One region of the Nocardioides sp. NBC_00368 genome, then DNA from elsewhere that is predicted to be linked to it. Evidence: riboswitches for the same ligand, from Rfam matches in the RefSeq annotation. Region 1 holds a riboswitch; the other holds the start of a gene.
The links. Region 1 has a riboswitch for thiamine pyrophosphate ahead of thiE (thiamine phosphate synthase). Riboswitches for the same ligand answer to the same signal wherever they lie in the genome.

Region 1 (11,592 bases):
ATCAACCTATCCGGTCGTCCCGCATCGCCGCTCAGCGCCGGCGGGCCGGCCGGCCGGCGCTCAGCGCTCCTTCGACCGCACCCTGATCCCGGTGAGGGGGACGGTGGTGGTGCCGGAGGGGTCGGTGAAGAAGTCGTTGCCCTCGCCGTCGACGACGATGAAGGCGGGGAAGCCCTCGACCTCGATCTTCCAGACCGCCTCCATGCCGAGCTCGGGGTACTCGAGCACCTCGACCGACTTGATGCAGTCCTGGGCGAGACGGGCGGCGGGGCCGCCGATCGAGCCGAGGTAGAAGCCGCCGTAGGTGCCGCACGCGTCGGCGACGACCTTGGAGCGGTTGCCCTTGGCCAGCATGACCATGGAGCCGCCGGCGGCCTGGAACTGCTCGACGTAGGAGTCCATCCGGCCCGCGGTCGTCGGCCCGAAGGACCCGCTCGCCATGCCCTCGGGCGTCTTGGCCGGGCCGGCGTAGTAGACCGGGTGGTTCTTCATGTACTCCGGCATCTCCTCGCCGGCGTCGAGACGCTCCTTGATCTTGGCGTGCGCGATGTCGCGGGCGACGACCATCGGGCCGCTCAGCGAGAGCCGGGTCTTGACCGGGTGCTGGGACAGCGTCTCCAGGATCTTGTCCATGGGCTGGTTCAGATCGATCGAGACCACCTCGCCGGCCGAGATCTCCTCGGCCATGCCGGCGTCCGGCATGTACTGCGCCGGGTCGGTCTCGAGCTGCTCGAGGAAGACGCCGTCGCGGGTGATCTTGCCGAGCGCCTGGCGGTCGGCGGAGCAGGAGACGGCGATCGCGACGGGACACGAGGCGCCGTGGCGGGGGAGCCGGACGACGCGTACGTCATGGCAGAAGTACTTGCCGCCGAACTGGGCGCCGATCCCGAAGGACTGGGTCAGCTCGAAGACCTTCTCCTCGAGCTCGGTGTCGCGGAAGCCGTGGGCGCTCATCGAGCCCTCGGTCGGAAGGTTGTCGAGGTAGTGGGCGCTCGCGTACTTCGCGGTCTTCAGCGCGAACTCCGCGGACGTCCCGCCGATGACGACGGCGAGGTGGTACGGCGGGCAGGCGGCCGTGCCGAGCGAGCGGATCTTCTCGTCGAGGAAGGTCAGGATCCGGTCGGGGTTGAGGATCGCCTTGGTCTCCTGGAACAGGAACGACTTGTTGGCGCTGCCGCCGCCCTTGGCCATGAAGAGGAACTTGTACTCCGGGCCGTTCTCGCCCTCGGTGGTCGAGTAGATCTCGACCTGCGCGGGCAGGTTGGAGCCGGTGTTCTTCTCCTCGTACGTCGTCAGCGGGGCCAGCTGGGAGTAGCGGAGGTTGAGCTTGGTGTAGGCGTCGAAGACGCCGCGGCTGACGGTCTCGGCGTCGTCGGAGCCGGTCAGCACGCCCTCGGACTTCTTGCCCATCACGATCGCGGTGCCGGTGTCCTGGCACATCGGCAGGATCCCGCCGGCGGAGATGTTGACGTTCTTGAGGAGGTCGAGCGCGACGAAGCGGTCGTTGCCGGAGGCCTCGGGGTCGTCGATGATCTTGCGGAGCTGCTTGAGGTGGGCCGGGCGGAGGTACTGGTTGATGTCCTTCATCGCCTCGGCGGTCAGCAGGCGGATCGCCTCGGGGTCGACCTTGAGGAACTTGCGCCCGTCGACCTCGATCTCTTCCACCCCCTCGCTGGTGATCAGCCGATAAGGAGTGTCGTCCTTGCCGGTCGGGAGGAGGTCGGAGTACCGGAACTCAACGTCAGCCACGGAACCGAATCGTACGCCGCCGGGGATGTCACAGATCGCGCGCGTCCGCCGTCTAGGTGTCGAGAGCCCCGAAGAACGGGGCCTGGACCCAGGAGGAGAAATGACTGCCACCCGCATCGCGCCCGCAGAGATCACCGGCTTCAAGGGGATGATGATCAAGCGGTTCGCCATGAAGTTGCTCGGTCAGGTGCCGTCCTCGGTCGGCGTCTACTGGCACAACCAGAAGGTGCTGATGGGCATGTCCGGCCTCGGCTCCAAGGTGAAGAAGTGGGATGCCTGCGACGAGCAGCTGAAGTCCTTCGCCCACATGGCCGTCGCCTCGTCCGTGGGGTGCAGCTGGTGCCTGGACTTCAACTACTTCGAGGCCCACAACCGCGGCCTCGACATGGAGAAGGCTCGGCAGGTGCCGCGCTGGCGTGAGTCGGACGTGTTCACGCCGCTGGAGCGGGACGTGATGGCGTACGCCGAGGCGATGAGCCAGACCGAGCCGACCGTCACCGACGAGATGGTGTCGGGCCTGGTCGCGCAGCTCGGCGAGGCGGCCGTGATCGAACTGACCGCGGTCATCGGGTTCGCCAACCTCTCGACCCGCACCAACGTCGCGCTGGGCATCGAGTCCGACGGATTCGCGGAGGCCTGTGAGGTCAAGCCGCTCGCACCGCGCGGAGGTCGGCCGTCCATGATGGGGTGAACCCCTTGCGCCAGGTGCCCGTGACTCCGTTACAGTGATCGGGACCCAACCCACACGGGAGTCCGCGGCAGCGGGCTGAGAGGGAGCTGGAGCCGCTCCGACCGTCGTACCTGATCCGGATAATGCCGGCGAAGGAAGTGACCTGACGTGTTGCCTGCCCTCCCGAGGATCTTCTGCCTCGTCTCCACGACCGACGACCTGACCCTGCTGCCTGCGCTCGCGGCAGCAGGAGTCGACGGCTTTCAAGTACGTGACAAGGCCGCGACCACACGTGAGCTGCTCGTTCTCACCGCGAGCGTGCTCGAGCTCGTCGCGGCGTACCAGGCCTGTGTCGTTGTCGACGACCGGCTCGACGTGGCGCTCGCCGCCGGTGCGGACGGCGTCCACCTCGGTGCGGCCGATCTGCCGCTGGACGAGGCCCGGCGGATCGCCGACGCCGTCACGCCGGGCCTGATCATCGGTGCCACCTGCCGGAACCGCGCCGCGGTCGAGGCGGCCGCGGACTCGGGGGCGGACTACGCGGGGTTCGGGCCCGTGTTCGCCACCTCGTCCAAGGCCGGCCTCCCCGACCCGTTGGGCGTCGAGGCGGTCGGCGCCGCGGTCGGTGTGCTGCCGCTGATCGCGATCGGCGGGATCTCGGCGGCGACCGCTGCGTCGGTGCGCGCCGCCGGCGCCCACGGGATCGCCGTGATCGGCGGCCTCTGGCGACAACCCGATCCGCTCCAGGCCGCGAAGGAGCTCGTGACGGCGGTGGCGTGATGCGCGTCCGGGTGCTGGGGGCCGGGATCGTCGGGCTGTCCGTCGCCGACGAGCTGATCCGTCGCGGACATGACGTCTCGGTGGTCGATCCGTCGCCGGGCTCGGGGGCCTCGTACGCTGCCGCCGGCATGCTCAGCCCGGCCGGTGAGGCCTGGTACGGAGAAGAGTCGCTGACCCGACTCTGCCTGTCGTCGCTCGCGCTGTGGCCCGACTTCGCCTCGCGGCTCGGCGTGCCTGTGCACACCCGCGGGACGCTGCTCGTCGGGGTCGACGCCGGGGATGTCCAGCAGGTCGAGCGACAGCTCGCCGTGCTCGACCTCGCCGGGGTCTCCTACGAACGGCTGGGGCGGCGCGATCTGCTGGGCCGTGAACCCGGGCTCGGCCGGGTCGCCGGTGGCGCCTTCCTCGCCGAGGACCACTCTGTCGACCCGCGGGCCGTCGTCGCGGCGCTGCTCGCGCGCGTCGGTGAGCGCGTCGGTCTCGACACGGCTGCTGACGTCACCGTCATCGCCACGGGAACGAACCTCCCCGCTCCGTACTCCTCCCTCATCCGGCCGGTACGCGGCGACGTGGTGCGGGTGCGGACGCAGGAGCCGGTCGAGCGGACGGTGCGGGCCTGGGCGCACGGCGAGCAGGTCTATGTGGTGCCGCGGACCGACAGCGACGAGGTGGTCGTCGGGGCCACCTCGGAAGAGCGTGACGGTCCGCTGCTGCCGACCGTCGAGGGCGTGTGGCGGCTGCTCGACTCCGCGCGCCGGGTGGTGCCCGCGCTCGACCGGGCGAACGTGGTGGAGGTGACCTCGCGGGACCGGCCCGGCACCGCCGACAACCTCCCGCTCGTCGGGCCGACCCACGAGCCGGGCGTCGTGCTGGCCGCCGGCGCCTACCGCAACGGGGTCCTGCTCGCGCCGCTCATCGCGCGGCTGGTCGCCGACCACATCGAGACCGGCGTGGTGGAGGCCGTGGTGGATCCGCGCCGGTCGCTGGGATACCCGGTCGACCGGGTATCCCTGGGCTTGACGGGCACTGAAACACCCGACAAGTCCACGAAGTGCCCGTCAAGTAACACCGAGGAGTCCGACAGATGAGACTGATGATCAACGGCGAACCGACCGAGGTGGCCGACGGTGCCGGCATCGTCGACCTGCTGAACGAGCGCGCCGGGAGCGCGATCGCGGTCAACGGTGAGGTCGTGCCGCGTGCGGAGCACCCGACCACCCACCTCCAGGACGGCGACGTCGTCGAGATCGTGACGGCGGTGCAGGGCGGATGAGCGTGTTCAAGATCGCCGGCCGTGAGCTGTCCTCGCGCCTCTTCCTCGGCACCGGCGGCCTGCCCAACCTGGCGCTGCTCCCGGACGTCATCGCCGCGGCCGAGCCGGGTCTGGTGACGGTGTCGATGCGGCGTACGTCCTCGACGGCGGCCGGCGGGCTGCTCGAGACGCTGCGCGCCGCGGCCGTCCCGATCCTGCCGAACACCGCCGGCTGTCTCTCGGCCCGCGAGGCCGTCCTGACCGCTGAGCTGGCCCGTGAGGCGCTGGAGACCGACTGGGTCAAGCTGGAGGTGATCGGCGACGAGACCTCGCTGATGCCCGACGCCGTCGAGCTCGTCGAGGCTGCCGAGCAGCTGGTGCGCAAGGGCTTCACGGTCCTGCCGTACGCCACCGACGACCCCGTCCTCGCCCGCCGGCTCGCCGATGCCGGCTGCGCGGCGGTGATGCCGCTCGGCTCGCCGATCGGGTCGGGGCTCGGCATCCTCAACCCGTACGCCATCGAGGCCGTCGTGGCCGCGGTCGAGGTGCCGGTGGTGCTCGACGCCGGGGTCGGGACCGCCTCGGACGCGGCGCTGGCGATGGAGCTCGGCTGCTCCGCCGTCCTCGCCGCCACCGGCGTCACCCGCGCCGACGAGCCGGTCGCGATGGCCCGTGCCCTGCGGTTGGCCGTCGAGGCCGGGCACACCGCCCGCGCTGCAGGCCGGATCCCGCGACAGGCGGTCGCCAGGGCATCCTCGCCGATGGAGGGCCGGATCGCATGACCGCCCTACCGCGACTGCTCGTCCTCACCGACCGCTCCCAGCTGCGCCTCGGCCGTGGACTGCTCCCCACCCTGGCCGAGTGCGCCGAGGCGGGACTGACCCACGTCGTACTCCGTGAGCTCGACGAGCCCATCGAGCAGCGAGCCAGGCTGGCCGAGCTGCTCGCCGCGCTCGGTCTGAACGTCATCGCCGCCCGCACACCTCTGCCTGCTGCAGTGGGGGTGCATCTTTCCGCCTCCGCGAGCTGTAACACGTCGTTCGTAGGACTACGCGCCCCATCGGAACGACCGGATAGTCGGTGTAACAGCGTGTTACACCTCGGCCGGAGCTGCCACAGCCCCACCGAGGTCGCCCGAGCGGCCATCGACGGGTTCGACTACGCGATGCTCAGCCCCTACGCGCTGACCGAGTCCAAGCCCGGCTACGGGCCGCCACTGGGGCCGGCCACGTTCGCCGACCTGCCGCTGCCGACCTACGCGCTCGGCGGGATCACCCCGGACAACGCCGCCGAGGCGGTCGCCGGGGGAGCCTACGGGGTCGCCGTGATGGGCGCGGTAATGCGGGCCGACGAGCCGGGACAGGTCGTGCGCGACCTTCTCGCCGCCCTCGCCGCAGGGGTGACCCGATGAACCCGCCGGTCGCACTCACCATCGCCGGCACCGACTCCGGGGGAGCGGCGGGCACGGCGGCCGACCTGGCCACCTTCGCCGCGCTCGGGGTCCACGGGGCCTGCGTGATCACCGCCGTCACCGCCCAGGACACGACCGGCGTCAGCGACATCCACGCCATCCCGTTCGCGACCGTCGAGGCGCAGCTCCACGCCGTCTTCGACGATCTTCCGGTCGCAGCGGTGAAGACCGGCATGCTCGGCAGCGCCGAGGCGGTCGTGCTCGTCGCGCGCCTCTGCGCCGGCCGCCCCCTCGTCGTCGACCCCGTCCTCGTCGCCACCTCGGGAGCGGTGCTGGGCGGCGAGGACGTACGCCGCGCCTACCTCGACCACCTGCTCCCCGTCGCCACCGTCGTCACCCCCAACCTCGACGAGGCCCGAGCCCTGGCGGGACACGACGGGGCACCCGAGGATCTGGCCGAGGAGCTGGCCGGGCTGAAGCCGGCGGTGATCGTCACCGGAGGTGACCCGGCCGCCACCGGCGAGTGCACCGACTGGCTCGCCGAGCCGGGAAAGCCAGCCATCCCGATCAGCCACCCCGCCGTCCCCACCAGCAACGACCACGGCACCGGCTGCACCTACAGCGCGGCCCTGGCCGCCCATCTCGCCCACGGTGCTCCGCTGCGGGACGCGGCCGAGCGGGCCGCGGCGTACGTCACCCGGCAGCTCGCCACCAGCAGGCACTGGACCCTCGGTCGCGGTCGAGGCCCGATCGCCCATCTCTCCACGAACCAGCCCAGCCCGACAAGCACCAAGGAGACAGCATGACCGTCCACCCCGCCCACACCCGCGTCGAGCTCGGTGACCTGAAGGTCCCGGTGACCCGGGTCGCGCTCACCAACGGCGAGACCTTCGACCGCTACTGCACCGAGGGTCCCGGATCGGAACCCGAGCAGGGTCTCCCGCCGCGCCGCGACGAGTGGATCGACGAGCGAGGCGACACCGAGGCCTACGAGGGCCGCCGGACCGAGCTGCTGGACAACGGCAAGGCAGCCGTACGCCGCGGCGCGGCCCGCCAGGAGTGGCAGGGCGAGCGCCGCCGGCCGCGCAAGGGCACCAACATCACCCAGATGCACTACGCACGCAAGGGCATCATCACCAAGGAGATGGCCTACGTCGCGGTCCGCGAGAGCTGCGACCCCGAGCTGGTCCGCGAGGAGGTCGCGGCGGGCCGCGCGATCATCCCCAACAACGTCAACCACCCCGAGTCCGAGCCGATGATCATCGGCAAGCGGTTCCTGGTGAAGATCAACGCCAACATCGGCAACTCCGCAGTCACGTCCTCCATCGCCGAGGAGGTCGACAAGCTCACCCACGCGATCACGTGGGGCGCGGACACGGTGATGGACCTCAGCACCGGCGACGACATCCACACCACCCGCGAGTGGATCCTGCGCAACTCGCCCGTCCCGATCGGCACCGTCCCGATCTACCAGGCCCTGGAGAAGGTCAACGGCGAGGCCGACAAGCTGACCTGGGAGGTCTTCCGCGACACCGTCATCGAGCAGGCAGAGCAGGGCGTCGACTACATGACGATCCACGCCGGCGTCCTGCTCCGCTACGTCCCGCTCACCGCCAACCGGGTCACCGGCATCGTCAGCCGGGGCGGCTCGATCATGGCCGGCTGGTGCCTGGCCCACCACCAGGAGAACTTCCTCTACACCCACTACGACGAGCTCTGCGAGATCTTCAAGCAGTACGACGTCGCCTTCTCCCTCGGTGACGGCCTCCGCCCGGGGAGCACCGCCGACGCCAACGACGAGGCCCAGCTCTCCGAGCTGCGTACGCTCGCCGAGCTCACCACGCGGGCCTGGGAACACGACGTCCAGGTCATGGTCGAGGGCCCCGGCCACGTACCGCTCAACCTGGTGAAGGAGAACGTCGACCTCCAGCAGGAGTGGTGCCACGGCGCGCCGTTCTACACGCTGGGCCCGCTCGCGACGGACATCGCGCCGGGCTACGACCACATCACCTCGGCCATCGGCGCGGCCACGATCGCGATGCACGGCACCGCGATGCTCTGCTACGTCACCCCGAAGGAGCACCTCGGCCTGCCGGACAAGGACGACGTGAAGACCGGTGTGATCACCTACAAGCTCGCCGCCCACGCCGCCGACATCGCCAAGGGCCACCCGGGCGCCCGCGACCACGACGACGCCCTGTCCCGGGCCCGCTTCGAGTTCCGCTGGCGCGACCAGTTCGCCCTCTCCCTGGACCCGGTCACCGCGGAGAGCTTCCACGACGAGACGCTGCCGGCGGAGGGTGCCAAGACGGCCCACTTCTGCTCCATGTGCGGCCCGAAGTTCTGCTCGATGAAGATCAGCCAGGACGTACGCGACCGCTTCGGCGGCGGCGACGGCGCCTCTCCCGAGGAGGTCGAGGCCGGGATGATGGAGAAGTCGAAGGAGTTCGCGGCGGCGGGAAGCCGGGTGTACCTCCCGCTCGCCGACTGAGCGGTCGGCTACGAGCCCGACCGCAGGCTCTCGTAGACCCTCGCGAGTGCCTCCGATCCGTGCCCTGCAGCGATCTGTCCGCTGATCAGTGCCTGGACGGCGGCGATGGGGGAGGGGTCGACCCCCTCCTCCTCGCTGGCCCGCACGATGTGGGCGAGGTCGGAGAACTCCAGGCTCTGCTGGCCCGCGACGGTGTAGTCGCCACCGTCGATGACCTTCGCGTAGCCGTCGAGCCCCTCGGTCATCGCGGCCAGGAAGGGCGCCTGCCGAGCGGCGAAGTCGGCCGCGCTCATCCCCATGGACGCGACCATCGCGGCACCGTGGAAGAAGCCCGTGAACATCTGGTACATCCCCGACAGCATCGCCAGGTCCACCAGCGAGGCCCGGCCGGCGTCCTCGCCGTGGTACTCGCTGGTGGCCCAGACGTCGAGCGTCGGCAGGAGGGTGTCGTACGCCGCCCGCGAGCCGCTGTAGAAGATCTGGCCCGCGCGGGACCCGATCATCGCGGGCACGGCCATGATGGCGCCGTCGAGGTAGCCGACACCGTGCTCGGCCGCCCAGGCGGCGAGCGCACGGGCCTCGTTCGGCGACGTGGTCGTGACGTTGACCAGGGTGCGGCCGCGGAGCTCGTCGGCGACCGGAGCGAGCGTCTCCTCGACCGAGGCGTGCTTGAGCAGGCAGGCGATCACGACGGGGCTCGCCAGGACCGCCTCGCGGACCGAGCCGGCGGCGTCGGTGCCGCGGTCCACCAGATCCGTGGCGCGGGCAGGGGTGCGGTTCCAGACGGTCACGGAGCGGCCGGAGCTAAGCAGCGCGGCTGCCAGGGCGCTGCCCATCGCGCCGAGGCCGAGCACGGTGATGTCGCTCGTGTGGGTGGAGTTTCGAATGGTTTCTGACACGTCCTCCATGCTGGAGGAGGTCGTCGCCTCGCGGGAGTACCCACTAATTACTGGGGTACGCACCTTCTGGTCAGTGTGGCGCCCGGGTAAAGGATCAGGGTTCAACCTGAGAGACGGATGCGGCGTACGCCGATAGCATCACGGGTCATGGGACTCCCCGAACCGCACCCCGGCCAGCCTCGCCGCGCCGACCTCCGGGTCAGCGACGCCGACCGTCACGCGGTCGCCGACATCCTGCGCGAGGCGGCGGGGGAGGGCCGGCTCGACATCGACGAGCTCGAGGAGCGGCTCGAGGAGACCTACAAGGCCAAGACGTACGCCGATCTGGAGCCGATCACGCAGGACCTCCCGGTCGCGGGGCAGCCGCCCGTGCCGCCACCCGCCGCGCCCACCGCATCCGCGGTGCCTGTTGTCTACGGCCAGGGCGAGGCGTCCGACAGCGCCAGCGCGTTCCTGAGCAACGTCGAGCGCAAGGGGGTGTGGGTGGTCCCGCAGCACCTCTCGGTCAACGCGGTCCTGGGCGACGCCGACATCGACCTGCGCGAGGCGCACTACTCGGCCCGCGAGGTCGTCATCAACGCCACCTCGGTCCTGGGCAGCGTGAAGGTCACCGTGCCGCCGCACGTGCACGTGATCGTCGAGGGCAACGGCGTGCTCGGTGACTTCAAGGAGCCGTCCGCGAAGGTGCCCGAGGTGCTCTCCGCGGACTCGCCGGTGGTGCGGGTGCGGGGCCTGGCGGTGCTGGGCGACGTGACCGTCAAGCGCCGGGGTCCCCGGGGTCCGAAGCGCACGCTGAAGCAGCATCTCGGCCTTGAGTAAATGCGGTAGGGGGATTGTTGAGGCACAGGCTCGATGCCCCCACTACGATTCGCCCCATGGGAACGACCCCCGAGCCATTTCGCGGCCAGAATCCTGATCCGAATCTCCGGATCAGCGATGCCGACCGCCACAAGGTGGCCGACATCCTGCGCGAGGCCGCGGGCGAGGGACGCCTGGAGATCGACGAGCTCGACGACCGCCTCGAGGCGACCTTCAAGGCCAAGACGTACGCCGACCTGATCCCGATCACGGTCGACCTGCCGGCAGCGGGCACCCCCGCTCCGCCGGTTCCGCAGACGTTGCCCGCGACCGGGAGCAGCCCGGCGGTCTTCGCCGACAACCCGATCGAGAGCCAGCTCTACGTCGCGATCATGAGCGGCGTCGACCGGCGCGGAGTCTGGACGGTGCCGGCGACCGGCAACGTGATCGCGCTGATGGGCGGCGCCGACCTCGACATGCGTCAGGCGCAGTTCTCCGCGCAGGAGACCGTGATCTACGCCAACGCCATCATGGGCGGGGTCAACATCACCGTCGGCCCCGACGTCCAGGTCGTCATGCAGGGCGTCGGGATCATGGGCGGCTACGTCGGTCCTCGCGGGATCGAGCCGACCGGCGGTCCGGTGCTGCGGGTGAAGGGGCTGGCGCTGATGGGTGGCGTCACCGTCATCCGGAAGCCGCTGAAGGAGCCCAAGGGCTCCAAGCAGCTGCGGCTGCCGCCGCCGCACGAGCTCCCGCCCCACGGGATGCACTGAGCAACACCCCTCGGGATGGTCCGCTCCGCGGACCGATTTTGTCGTGCCTGGAGTTCAGGCACTAACCTCGCCTGAACACGCTATTGTGTAGTTACATAGTAGACAAAGGAGACTCGGGATGAAGCCGAAGTGGAGCCTACTGCTGGGTGCCGCGATCGTGGCGGCCGTGGCGCTCGTCGGGGGGCTCCTCGTCATCGGTCCGAGGACGCTCGCCGCCGGCTCCGCCGCTGCCGACCCGTCGGCCGCTCCGGTCGCGCCGGTCGAGGAAGCGGCGGAGCTCGCCGCCACGACCGACGAGCGCCCCAACATCGTCCTCATCCTGATGGACGACTTCTCCCTGGAGCTGCTCCGCACGATGCCGGAGGCGACCCGGATGGCCGCGGAGGGAGCGACCTACCAGAACTCCTTCGTCATCGACTCGCTGTGCTGCCCCTCGCGTGCCGCGCTGCTGACCGGGCAGACGCCTCACCACACCAAGGTCCTCACCAACACCCAGAACGATCCGGAGCACCCGGTCGGCGGCTGGTCGGCGTTCCAGCGCTACGGCAACCTGGAGAAGCAGTTCAGCATCGGGCTGCAGGAGGCCGGCTACACGACCGGGTTCGTGGGGAAGTACATCAACGCCTACGAGGCCACCCGCGGCTCCGACGGCAAGCTGGTCCCGCCGCCCAAGGTGCCGGGCTGGGACTCCTGGAACGCGCTCCTCGGCGGTGCGTACGGCGGCTGGGGCTACCAGAGCACCTTCATCTCGACAAGCTCGATACATCGC
Region 2 (11,592 bases), 1.8 Mb from region 1:
AGGAGCAGCAGCCTCGGCTCGACCGCCAGCGCCCGTGCCAGCGCGACCCGCTGCCGCTCGCCACCGCTCAGCGTGCCCGGGAGGCGATCCTGGTAGCCACCCAGGCCGACGAGATCCAGCAGGTCGGCGACCCGCTTCTCGCGGTCGGCGCCGGGGATGCGCCGCAGCCGCATCGAGTAGGCGACGTTGCCCGCGACACTGAGGTGCGGGAACAGCTGCCCGTCCTGGAACATCAGCGCGAAGCCGCGCTTGTGCGTCGGCACTCCGCGCAGCTCCCGCCCGTCCCAGCAGATCTCCCCCGTCGCCGGCTCCAGTCCGGCCACTGCCCGCAACAGCGTCGACTTCCCCGACCCCGAAGGCCCGAGCAGCGCCAGCACCTCTCCGTCCGCCAGCTCCAGGCTGACGTCCGAGACGGCCGCCTTCCCGTCGTACGCCACCGACACCTCACGCAGCGACAGCATCGCAACCCCGATCCCGCCGAATCGGTAGTTCTGGTGGCCGAATCGGTAGTTCTGGCGTACCAAACTGCCGTTTCGTCCGCCACAAGTGCGGACTCGGCCCCCAAAGGTGCGGTTTCGGCGGTGCGGTGTTCACAGTGCTCCGATCGAAGGGACGCGGAGACGCTCGACGAGGAGCATCACGACGGCGGTGGCGAGGGCGAGGACGCAGGCGGCGGCGAGGGCCATGCCGTAGTTGTCGGACCCCGGACGGGACAGCAACCGGAGGATGACGACGGGGAGGGTGGGGCGCTCCTCGCGGACCAGGAAGGACGTCGCGCCGAACTCCCCCAGCGAGGCCGCGAAGGCGAAGCCGGAGGAGGCGAGGAGCGGCTTCCAGACGGCAGGTACGTCGACGGTCATCACCGCACGCAGCGGCCCGGCCCCGAGCCCGGCGGCGGCCTGGCGGAGTCGGTCGTCGACCGATCCCAGGACCGGCACCAACGTCCTCACCACCAGGGGCAACGCGACCAGAGCCTGGGCCAGCGGTACCAGCCACGGCTCGTCACGGAAGTCGAGGACGCCCGACCCGAGCGTCAGGTAGAGCCCGAGCCCGAGGGTGACGGCGCTGACCCCGAGCGGCACCATGAACAGCCCGTCGAGGACCGCACGCACTCGATGCTCGGCCCGGGTCCGCGACCGGCGGGTCACCGCGAAGGCCACCAGCAGCCCGAGCACCAGCGCGACGAGTGTCGCCTGCACCGCGACCGCCAGCGACGTCATCAGCGCCGTGGTGACCGGCACCGGCAGCGGCGGGTCGAACCCAGGGGTCTGCAGGGCGACGTAGTTCCCGAGGCTCCACCGGTCGTCGACGCGCAGCGACCCGAGCAGCAGCGCCAGCAGCGGCCCGGCCACCAGCAGGACCAGCACGGACGTCGACAACAGGGCCGGGAGGTCTCGCAGCGACACCTGCCGACGGCGTACGACGACCCGCGACTGCGCGGGATCGGGCACCGAACGCAGCCGACCGGCCACGACCAGGAGACCGACGACGACCACCAGCTGGAGCACCGACAGCACCGCGGCACCGGGCAGGTCGAACAGGGTGAAGGTCAGCTTGTAGATCTCGGTCTCGATGCTGTTGTAGCGCACCCCGCCGAGGGTGAGCACGATCCCGAACGCGGTCGCGCAGAAGAGGAAGACCACCGACGCCGCCGAGACGATCGCGGGACGCAGCGCGGGCAGGGTGATCGTCAGCAGGACCCGCAAGGGCGACGCCCCGAGAGCGGCGGCGGCCTCACCCGGACGCGGATCGAGCGACTCCCAGGCCGCCCCGACCGCGCGGATCACCACCGAGGCGTTGAAGAAGACCAGCCCGAGGATGATCGCGGTCGGCGTCCCGTCCAACCCGAGAGAGGCCAGCATCCCCGCCTCGCCGATGAGCTCGCGGAAGGCGACCCCGACGACGACGGTGGGGAGTACGAACGGCACCAGCAGCCCGGCCCGGATCACACGCTGCAGCGGAAACGCCAGCCGATGCAGCGCGAACGCAGCCGGCAGCCCCAAGGCGACGCTCAGCACCGTCGCGAGGCCCGAGGACCACAGCGTGAACCAGAGCGCCCGCTGGATCTCCGGGCGCCCCACGACCCGAGACACCACGGACAGGTCGAAGGAGCCACCGAAGAACAGGCCGCGCTGCACCATCCCCGTGACCGGCAGGACGAAGAAGACCGCCAGCACGGCCACCGGAAGGGCGGCGAGCGCGACCAGGGTGCCTACGCGACGGGTGGAGCTCACTGCGCGATCGTGTCACTCCAGGTCGCCAGCCAGGCTTCCCGGTTCTCCTCGATCTCCTCGGGCTCGACGGAGAGCGGCGAGGTCGGCTGCTGGGCGAACTTCGCCCATTCGGCGGGCAGCTCGACGCTCGAGGAGACGGGGAAGACATACATGCTCTCCGGCAGCGCCCCCTGCACGCTGTCGGAGAGCATGAAGTCGATCAGCGCCTGGGCGCCCTCGGGGTGGTCAGTACCCTTCAGCACACCGGCGTATTCGACCTGACGGAAGCAGGTGTCGAGGAGCGCGGCAGTCGTGGTCTTCCCGTCCTTGACGGTGAAGGCCGGCGAAGAGTCGTAGGAGAGGACGATCGGACGCGTGCCCTTGCCGCCGCCCTGGGTGAAGTCGGAGTAGTAGGCCTGGTCCCAGCCGTCGACGACCTTGGCGCCGTTGTCCATCAGCTTGCCCCAGTAGTCGGCCCAGCCGTCCTCGCCGTACTCGGCGACGGTCGCCAGCAGGAACGCCATCCCCGGCGTCGAGGTCGCCGCGCCCGGGGTCACGAAGAGGTCCTTGTACGCGGGCTCGGCCAGGTCGTCGAGCGACTTCGGCGGCGTCAGCTTCTTCGCGGCGAACCACTCGGTGTCGATGTTGACGCACACGCTGCCGTTGTCGACGGGGGTGAGGAAGTGCTCCTCGTCGCCGGGCAGGTCGTAGTCGGAGACGCCCTCGGGGATCTCGGACGGCGTGTAGGCCTCCAGCGCGCCCTGGTCGATCGCGCGGCTGGCGAAGGTGTTGTCGACGCCGAAGACGGCGTCACCGTCGGGGTTGCCGGTGTCCAGGGCGATCTTGGTGGTCAGCTCGCCGCCGTCGCCCGCGTGCCGGATCTCGGCGGTGTAGCCGGTCTTCTCGGTGAACTCGGCCAGCACCTCCTTCGGCAGCGTGAAGCTGTCGTGGGTCAGCAGCACGACCGTCTTGTCGTCGGCACCCTTCGACTTCTCGGACTCCGGCTCCGCCGGCGTGCCGCCGCAGGCGGACAGCAGCAACGCCGAGATAGCTGTGGCAGCGATGGCAGGCGTACGCATGCGCATTTCTGACTCCCTTCGCCGGTATCAACCGGAGCAGGTTCGGAGGGTCTGCGGCGCTGTTCGCCGCACTCTCAGGCCTTCCGGCCTCCCCTGTCTGTTCCCGGCAACACTACTTGCTTGCGAGAATCCACCCATGACCGACGTCTCCATCTCGTCCTTCGACGACCTCACCCCCAAGACCGCGTACGCCCTGTGGCGGCTGCGCCAGGAGGTCTTCGTCGTCGAGCAGGACTGCCCGTACCTCGACCTGGACGGCCGTGACCTCGAGCCCGGGACGCGTCACGTGGTGCTGACCGACGGCGACCAGCTCGCCGGCACCGCCCGCATCCTCGACGACGGCGACGTGTGGCGGATCGGCCGCGTCGTTCTCGCCCCCACCCACCGCGGCCAGGGCCTGGCGGACGTGATCATGAAGGCTGCCGTCGAGGCCGTCCCCGACCGCGACATCGTCCTCGACGCCCAGTCGCCGCTGGCCGGCTGGTACGCCGAGTTCGGGTTCGTGAAGGACGGCGAGGAGTTCCTCGAGGACGGCATCCCGCACACGCCGATGCGGCTCAGGCGTTGACGGGAGCGAAGAGCACGCTCGCCTCTGTCTCCTCACGCGTGGCCTGACCGCGAGCCGCCAGGAGCTCGAGATGGGCCTTGGTCTCCATGACCGCGAGGCCGGCGTTGAAGTAGTCGAGCTCTGCGAAGGCGCGCTCGTGGCGGGTCCAGCCGAGGTCGTTGGCGACCTCGAGCGCTGAGCGACGGCCGGCCTTCAACGAGGCCAGCGACTGGGCGAGCCGGGTCTCGTGATGGGCGAGGAGCTCGTCGACGCGGGCGTGCGACGAGGTCGCGACGGGGCCGTGGGCGGGCAGAAGCTGCAGGTCGGGCAGGGTCCTGACCTTGGTCAGCGAGGCCATGAAGTCGCCCAGCGGGTCGATGACCGGCACCGGCTCGAAGCCGATCGACGGCGTGATCGTGGGCAGCACGTGGTCACCGGCGAACAGGACCGAGCCGGCCAGATCGGCATAGACGTAGTGGCCCTGGGTGTGCCCAGGGGTGTGCACGGCATCGACGTCGCGGCCGGCGACGGAGAGGCGTACGTCCCCTTCGAGCCACTGCGAGGGCATCCGCCAGTGGGACAGGTCGGGCGCGGGCGGCGGGTTGGCGGCCCACACCGCGGCCAGCTCGTGCGCACCGGCATGGGCGAGCAGCCGGTCGGTCGAGATCCAGCCGTCGAGGTCGCCGTTGGTGAGCTCGAGGGTGGGCCGTTCGCCGGCGCCGAGCAGCACGTCGGCGCCGAACTCCTCACCCAGCACCGAGGCCAGCGTGTAGTGGTCGCGGTGCACGTGGGTGACCAGGAACCGCCGGATGTCACCGAACGCGAAGCCGAGCTTCTTCAGCCCGTTCTCCAGCGCGGCGCGCCCCTCGGTGATCGCCCAGCCACCATCGACCAACGAAAGGCCGTCAGAGCCCTCGAGGACGTAGATGTTGACCGCCTTGAGCCCGTCCATCGGCAGCGGAAGCGGGATCCGGTGCACGCCGTCGGCAACCGTCCATGCTCCCGGAGCGGACCAGTGCTCCCCCGAGTCAGGCGAGATGGCGGTGGCTGTCGACTGACTCATCAGGCTCCTTCGGTCGGCCCCGGAGTTCGACCTTTCCAGAGCCAGAGCAGGCCCAGGATCGGCAGCAGGGCAGGAACGAAACCGTATCCGCTCCCGAACTTCGACCATACCGATGCATCCGGGAACCAGGACGGCACGACCAGGGACAGGACACCGACGACGAACACGCCGGCGAGCTCGATCCACAGCATGACCTTCGCGAAGCCCGCCGACCCGTTGGCCGCCCGGCGGATCGCGAACCAGCCGGCGACATAGGTCGCGGCGGCGACCACCGAGAGCGAGTAGGCGATCGGGGCCTCGTCGAAGCGGGTGAGGACCTGCACCAGCGACCGGGCGCCCGCGGCGAGCACGAAGATCGCGTAGACGGTCAGCAGCACCAGGTGGGGACCGGAACGGGTCTTGGCGGGAGCGGTCTCGGTCACCGGACCATCATGACGCGTACGGCCACGACCCCCGTCGCCAGGGCGGCCGCCGCGATCACGCCCGAGGACCAGGTCGAGCGGTCCTCGCGCATCGTCTGCAGCGCCAGCGGCATCAGGCACACGAGCGCGCCCAGGTAGCCCAGAAAGGTCGACAGCGACTCCGGCTTGCGCCCGGCCGACCAGCCCGCCAGCGCCCCGATCGCGAGCACGACCGCGAGGATCTCGAGCATCCACGCCAGCTGGTCCAGCCACCGTGGGCGCGGGGCCTTCAGGACGAGGCCGACGACGGCCGCGATCGTCACGAACGCGGCGTACGCGGCCACGATGATTCCGATCGGAGTCAGGGCGTCCACGTGCCAATATTCTCTGATGACCTCCGTCGTTCCCGATTCGGGGCTCGTCGCCCGCCTCCGCGCCGCCGGCTGCGTCTTCGCCGAGGAGGAGGCGGCCCTCCTCGAGGCGGAGCCCGTCTCGCCGCAGGAGCGAGAGGCGATGGTCGTACGCCGCCTGGCCGGTGAGCCGCTGGAGCTCATCCTGGGCTGGGCCGAGTTCTGCGGGCTCCGGATCGGGGTCGCGCCTGGGGTGTTCGTGCCCCGGCAGCGCTCGGCGCTGATGGTCGAGCTCGCCGTCCAGGGGACTGAGCACAGCACGACCCGGCGGGTTCTCGACCTCGGCTGCGGGACCGGAGCGCTGGGCGCGGCCATCGCCGCACGTGTCCCGGACGCGGAGGTCTGGGCGACCGACATCGACCCGGCCGCCGTCTCCTGCGCCCGACGAAATCTGCCCTCGGACCGGGTGCTCCTCGGCGACCTCTTCGCCCCGCTCCCCCACGGCCTCGCGTTCGACGTGATCGTGGCCAACGCTCCTTATGTGCCGAGCGACCAGATCCGGAACCTGCCGCCCGAGGCGCGCGACCACGAGCGCCACGTGGCTCTCGACGGGGGCGCGGACGGCCTCGACGTCCAGCGGCGCGTGATCGAGCAGGCTCCGAAGCATCTGGCACCCGGCGGCGTACTCGTCATCGAGGCCGGCCAGGAGCAGGCGCCCGTCACCGCGAGCCTGATGCGGGAGCAGGGGCTCGTCGCGCAGATCCATCACGACGAGGAGCTCTACGCGACGGCGGTGACCGGGATCGCTGTCGGAATACCCGGTTAACCGGGTATTCCGACGCCCAAGGCGAGGCGTCCCTCTGATTGCACACCACCCCCGCGGTGTGCATTCAGAGGGACCTCCACCCAGTTGGCGTCGGACCCGTTTCTTGGCCCACGGATCAGCCACCAACCTCTGTGAGAGATCGTCCACCCCCCACCGGTGGACGACCTTCTCGCCGATGAAACGGGCCAGCCGCGGACCCATGACGCGGGTTGGGAAGAATTTTTTCGGGAATCCCGTCAGACTTTCGACATGCAGGCTTACGGTCTGACCCATCTGGTGCCGTTGTCCCTGCTCACAGCGGGGATCGTGGCCGTGGTCTGGCTGGGCAGGCGCCAGCGGGACGAGGAGAATCCGTCGCGATTCTCCCGAGGATTCGCGCTCGCGATCCCACTGACGACCATCCCGCTGCAGGCCCATGAGTGGGTCACCGACTTCGACCTCTTCATCGATCTGCCGATCCATCTGTGCGACCTGGCGTGGATGGCGGCGGCGGTCGCGCTGTGGACCCACCACCCCTACCCGACGGCGCTGACCTGCTTCTGGGGTCTCACGCTGACCACCCAGGGTGTGTTCACTCCGGACGTACGGGACTTCCCGGAGGTCAGCTACATCACCTTCTGGGCGATGCACCTGGTGGTCGTGCTCGCCGCGGTCTACCTGGTCTTCGGGCTCAAGCTGCTACCGCGCTGGCGGGACTACGGCTGGGCGGTCGCGACCACAGCGGTGTGGGCCGCGGCGGCGTACGTCCTCAACCTCGTCCTCGACGCCAACTACGGTTACCTGCGCTACAAGCCGCCGTCGGGCTCGCTGCTCGACGTGCTCGGGCCGTGGCCGGTCTACATCCTCAACGAGATCCTGCTCATCGCGGGCGTGTGGGCGCTGGTCACCCTCGGGATGCGGATCTGGGCCCGTCAGGAGGGGTCGACGAGGACGCCGGTGCGCTCGTAGTCGGCGAGGGCGGAGGCGTACGGAGCCAGGTCGATGCCCTTCTCGCTGACCCAGCCGTCGTCGTAGTAGGACGAGCGGTAGCGCTCCCCGGAGTCGCACAGCAGCGAGACGACGCTGCCCTCGTCACCGGCCGCCACCATCTCGCGTACGACACCCAGCGATGCCCACACGTTGGTGCCCGTCGAGGGGCCGACCGAGCGGCCCATCCGGGCCGAGAGCCAGCGCATCGTCGCGATCGACGCCGCGTCGGGGACCTGGACCATGTCGTCGACCACCCCGCCGACGAAGGACGGCTCGACCCGCGGCCGCCCGATCCCCTCGATCCGCGACGGCATCCCGGTGGCGTAGTCGGAGGTGTCCATCTCCCAGCCGCCGTAGAAGGCGGAGTTCTCCGGGTCGGCGACCATCAGCTTGGTGGGGTGGCGGCGGTAGTGGAGGTAGCGACCGATCGTCGCCGAGGTGCCGCCGGTGCCCGCCGAGACGACGATCCAGGTCGGCACCGGGTGCCGCTCCTGCGACATCTGGTCGAAGATCGACTCGGCGATGTTGTTGTTGCCGCGCCAGTCGGTGGCCCGCTCGGCGTAGGTGAACTGATCCATGTAGTGGCCGCCGCACTCGCGGGCGAGGCGCTCAGCCTCGGCATACATGTCGGGAGCGCGGTCGACGAAGTGGCAGGTGCCGCCGTACCACTCGATCAGCGCCACCTTCTCCTTCGACGTCGAGCGCGGCATCACCGCGACGAACGGGAGGCCGAGGAGCCGGGAGAAGTAGGCCTCGGAGACCGCGGTCGACCCCGAGGACGCCTCCACGACCGTCGCGCCCTCGTGCAGCCAGCCGTTGCAGACCGCGTACAGGAACAGCGACCGCGCCAGGCGGTGCTTCAGCGAGCCGGTGGGGTGGACGGACTCGTCCTTCAGGTAGAGGTCGATGCCCGGACATCCCGGCAGCGGCACGACGTGCAGATGGGTATCGGCGGAGCGCTGCGCGTCGGCCTCGACGCGGCGTACGGCTTCGTCGATCCAGGCGCGATGGGAGTCAGAGAGGCGTGGCACCGGCCGAGCGTAACTCCACCCTGATCTGTCCTTGGCATGTGCGGTGAGCCACAATGGCGGGACCGAAACCCGATCGGGTCCGCAGTGAAGTTGCCCACAAGTTAGACCGATCTAAGGACCCCGATTAACCATTGCGGCCTCAAAAGCGAGACAAAAGACCTGTGGACGAACCTCTTGACGTAGTGCTGATCGGCGGCGGCATCATGAGCGCCACCCTGGGCGTGCTCCTCCAGGAGCTGGAGCCCAGCTGGTCCATCAAGATGATCGAACGGCTCGACTCGCTCGCCGTGGAGTCCTCCGGCCCGTGGAACAACGCCGGCACCGGCCACTCCGCGCTCTGCGAGCTCAACTACAGCCCGCAGCAGGCCGACGGCTCGGTCGACATCTCCAAGGCCGTCAACGTCAACGAGCAGTTCCAGGTCTCCCGGCAGCTGTGGTCCTTCCTGGTCGAGAACGGCCGTATCCCGGACCCCGACAAGTTCATCCACACCGTCCCGCACATGTCCTTCGTGTGGGGTGCGGACAACGTCGAATACCTCCGCAAGCGCCACGAGGCGCTGTCGGCGCACCCGCTCTTCGCCGGGATGGAGTTCTCCACCGACCCCGAGGTCATCCGGGGCTGGGCACCGCTGCTGCTCGAGGGCCGCTCGGCCAAGTCGCTCGCCGACGAGCCCGTCGCGGCCACCTGGACCAACGCCGGCACCGACGTCGACTTCGGCTCGCTCACCGCGATGCTGACCCGCACCCTGGTGGACAAGGGCGCCGACCTGGAGACCGGGTCCGAGGTCACCGACCTGCACCAGACCATGGACGGCTTCTGGCACATCTACGGCCGCAACGAGTCCGGGAAGTACCACCTGCGTTCGCGGTTCGTCTTCGTCGGCGCCGGCGGCTACGCGCTGCCGCTGCTGCAGAAGGCGGCCATCCCGGAGATCCGCGGCTTCGGCGGCTTCCCGGTCTCGGGTGAGTTCCTGCGTACGTCCAAGCCCGAGCTGGTCGCCCAGCACCGCGCCAAGGCCTACGGCAAGGCCGCCGTCGGCGCCCCGCCGATGTCGGTGCCCCACCTCGACACCCGCTACGTCGAGGGCAAGACCCACCTGATGTTCGGTCCCTACGCCGGCTGGAGCCCGCGCTTCCTCAAGACCGGGTCGCTGACCGACCTGTTCCTCTCGGTGCGGCCCCACAACCTGCTGCCGATGCTGCGCGCCGGGCTGACCAACATGGACCTCACCGTCTACCTGGTCAAGGAGCTGCTGCGCTCCCCGCGCAAGAAGTTCGACGACCTCCTCGACTTCTTCCCCGCCGCGGACCGCAAGGACTGGGACCGGATCATCGCCGGCCAGCGGGTGCAGGTCATCCGCCCGGACGGCGTGCTGCAGTTCGGCACCGAGGTGATCACCGCCGAGGACGGCACCATCGCCGGTCTGCTGGGTGCCTCGCCCGGCGCCTCGACCGCCCCGGCGATCATGGTCAACGTCCTGCGCCGCTGCTTCCCCGACCGCTGGGACTCCTGGCAGCCCCAGCTCAAGGCGATGATCCCGGCCACCGGTGCCGAGCTCAGCGCCGACCCCGAACTCGCCGCCGAGACCTTCGCGCGCACGGACCGCCAGCTTCACCTCGGCTGACCAACCCGCCGAATCGGTGGTTCTGGGCACCGAATCTGTAGTTGTGGGCGGCGAAACGACAGTTTCGTCGCCCACAACTGATTTCTCGGCCGCCAGAACTGCCTATTCGGCGGTTAGGTGGGCGGCCACGGCTGCTGCTTGGACCCGGATCTCGGGGATGGCGGTGGCCTCGTAGAGCGCGCCCTTGCAGGGTGGACCGACGGTCAGAAGATCGGGTACGACGCGCCCGTCCGCTCCGATGACCCGACCGTCCTCGGTGACGTCGATGCCGAGGCGCAGCGGGTCGGGGGCGATCAGGCCGCGCTTCTGGAGCGCGAGGAGGAGCGGGTTGTCGGTGCGGGTGATGTCGGGTGAGGGACCGGTGCAGTTGACCACCGCGGTGACCTCGCGGTCCCCGTCGGCGAGCGTGACGACGGGCTGCTCGGCGCCGTCCACCCGGCAGCCGAGCACCCCGCCGCCGAGGATCTCCAGGCGTCCCTCGGCCCGGTAGGTGTCGAGGAGGGCGGCGATGCGCGGGGCCATGCGGTGGCGGCGTACCTCCCACTCGCGGGCGTAGACCTCGCGGAAGCGACGGCGCTCCGGCTCGGGGAGGCGGCGCCAGATCGATTGCGTCGGACCGCGGAGGCCGTCGATGACCGCACGCCAGTCGACGCCGAGGCCGGCCGCGTGCTCGATCTGCTCGCGGACGAGGTCGACGATGCCGTCGGCGGTCAACGGGCCGTCGGGGATCGGGGTCACCCAGGAGGTGAACTGGTCGTCGACGTGGGCGTTGGGCACCAGGCCGTGGCGGCTCACCATGATCACCCGGCGGGCCGGGGAGTCGTCGAGGAGCGTGACCGTCGCGTCGACGGCGGTCAGACCGGTGCCGACGACGAGCACGGTCGCGTCGTCGGGCAGCGCACTGATCCGGGCCACGTCCCAGGGATCCGACAGGTTCCACGGCGCCGCGGGAAGACCGGCCAGCGGCTGGGGCGGCGGGTTGCCGTAGGCGAGGACGACGGAGTCGGCCGCACGGCCGGCATCGTCGCTGGTCAGCAGCCGGAAACCGGCACCGACCGGCTCGACGTCGATGACCGTCTCGCCGACCGTCTCCAAGGTCCCGGGACCAGCCACAGCGGCCTGGGCGAGCCGGTCGCGCAGGTAGCGGGAGTAATCCCGCCGGGGCAGGAAGTCGATCGGGCCGAGGTCGATCCCGACCTCCGCCGCCCAGTCCAGCAGGTCGTCACGATCGTCGGGAAAGCCCGACATGTTGTTGGCCCGGACGTTGAGGAGATGGCGGGCGTCGGTGGTCGAGTAGGCCACCCCGTAGCCGGCCTCTCCCCGCGCCTCGAACAGCACCACGGACGCGCCTCGGCGGAGCAGGTTGATCGCAGTCAGCGTGCCGCTGGCTCCACCTCCGACGATCGCCACCGTCGGCGTGCTGGGCGGCGTGGGCGGCGCGGCATCTGTCGTCACCCCGCCAGGGTAACGGCGTTATCCAGGCTTTGT

Region 2: linked by a shared signal. The riboswitch ahead of OG984_RS22325 (thiamine ABC transporter substrate-binding protein) and the one ahead of thiE (thiamine phosphate synthase) in region 1 are both predicted to bind thiamine pyrophosphate.

Annotation. Positions count from the first base shown of each region.
Region 1 covers NZ_CP107970.1:2,857,422-2,869,013, reverse strand. Annotated here, with positions in the region: gene OG984_RS13765 (fumarate hydratase) at 61-1,749, opposite strand; gene OG984_RS13760 (carboxymuconolactone decarboxylase family protein) at 1,850-2,440, shown strand; TPP riboswitch at 2,485-2,594, shown strand; gene thiE (thiamine phosphate synthase) at 2,588-3,199, shown strand; gene OG984_RS13750 (FAD-dependent oxidoreductase) at 3,199-4,287, shown strand; gene thiS (sulfur carrier protein ThiS) at 4,284-4,472, shown strand; gene OG984_RS13740 (thiazole synthase) at 4,469-5,233, shown strand; gene OG984_RS13735 (thiamine phosphate synthase) at 5,230-5,862, shown strand; gene thiD (bifunctional hydroxymethylpyrimidine kinase/phosphomethylpyrimidine kinase) at 5,859-6,668, shown strand; gene thiC (phosphomethylpyrimidine synthase ThiC) at 6,665-8,353, shown strand; gene OG984_RS13720 (NAD(P)-dependent oxidoreductase) at 8,362-9,261, opposite strand; gene OG984_RS13715 (DUF1707 SHOCT-like domain-containing protein) at 9,400-10,071, shown strand; gene OG984_RS13710 (DUF1707 SHOCT-like domain-containing protein) at 10,128-10,823, shown strand; gene OG984_RS13705 (sulfatase-like hydrolase/transferase) at 10,942-11,592, shown strand, end outside.
Region 2 covers NZ_CP107970.1:4,664,098-4,675,689, reverse strand. Annotated here, with positions in the region: gene OG984_RS22335 (ABC transporter ATP-binding protein) at 1-461, opposite strand, end outside; gene OG984_RS22330 (ABC transporter permease) at 591-2,234, opposite strand; gene OG984_RS22325 (thiamine ABC transporter substrate-binding protein) at 2,231-3,292, opposite strand; TPP riboswitch at 3,289-3,397, opposite strand; gene OG984_RS22320 (GNAT family N-acetyltransferase) at 3,429-3,860, shown strand; gene OG984_RS22315 (MBL fold metallo-hydrolase) at 3,850-4,902, opposite strand; gene OG984_RS22310 (hypothetical protein) at 4,902-5,324, opposite strand; gene OG984_RS22305 (hypothetical protein) at 5,321-5,677, opposite strand; gene OG984_RS22300 (putative protein N(5)-glutamine methyltransferase) at 5,694-6,479, shown strand; gene OG984_RS22295 (YwaF family protein) at 6,729-7,427, shown strand; gene OG984_RS22290 (PLP-dependent cysteine synthase family protein) at 7,391-8,479, opposite strand; gene OG984_RS22285 (malate:quinone oxidoreductase) at 8,641-10,104, shown strand; gene OG984_RS22280 (FAD/NAD(P)-binding protein) at 10,207-11,559, opposite strand.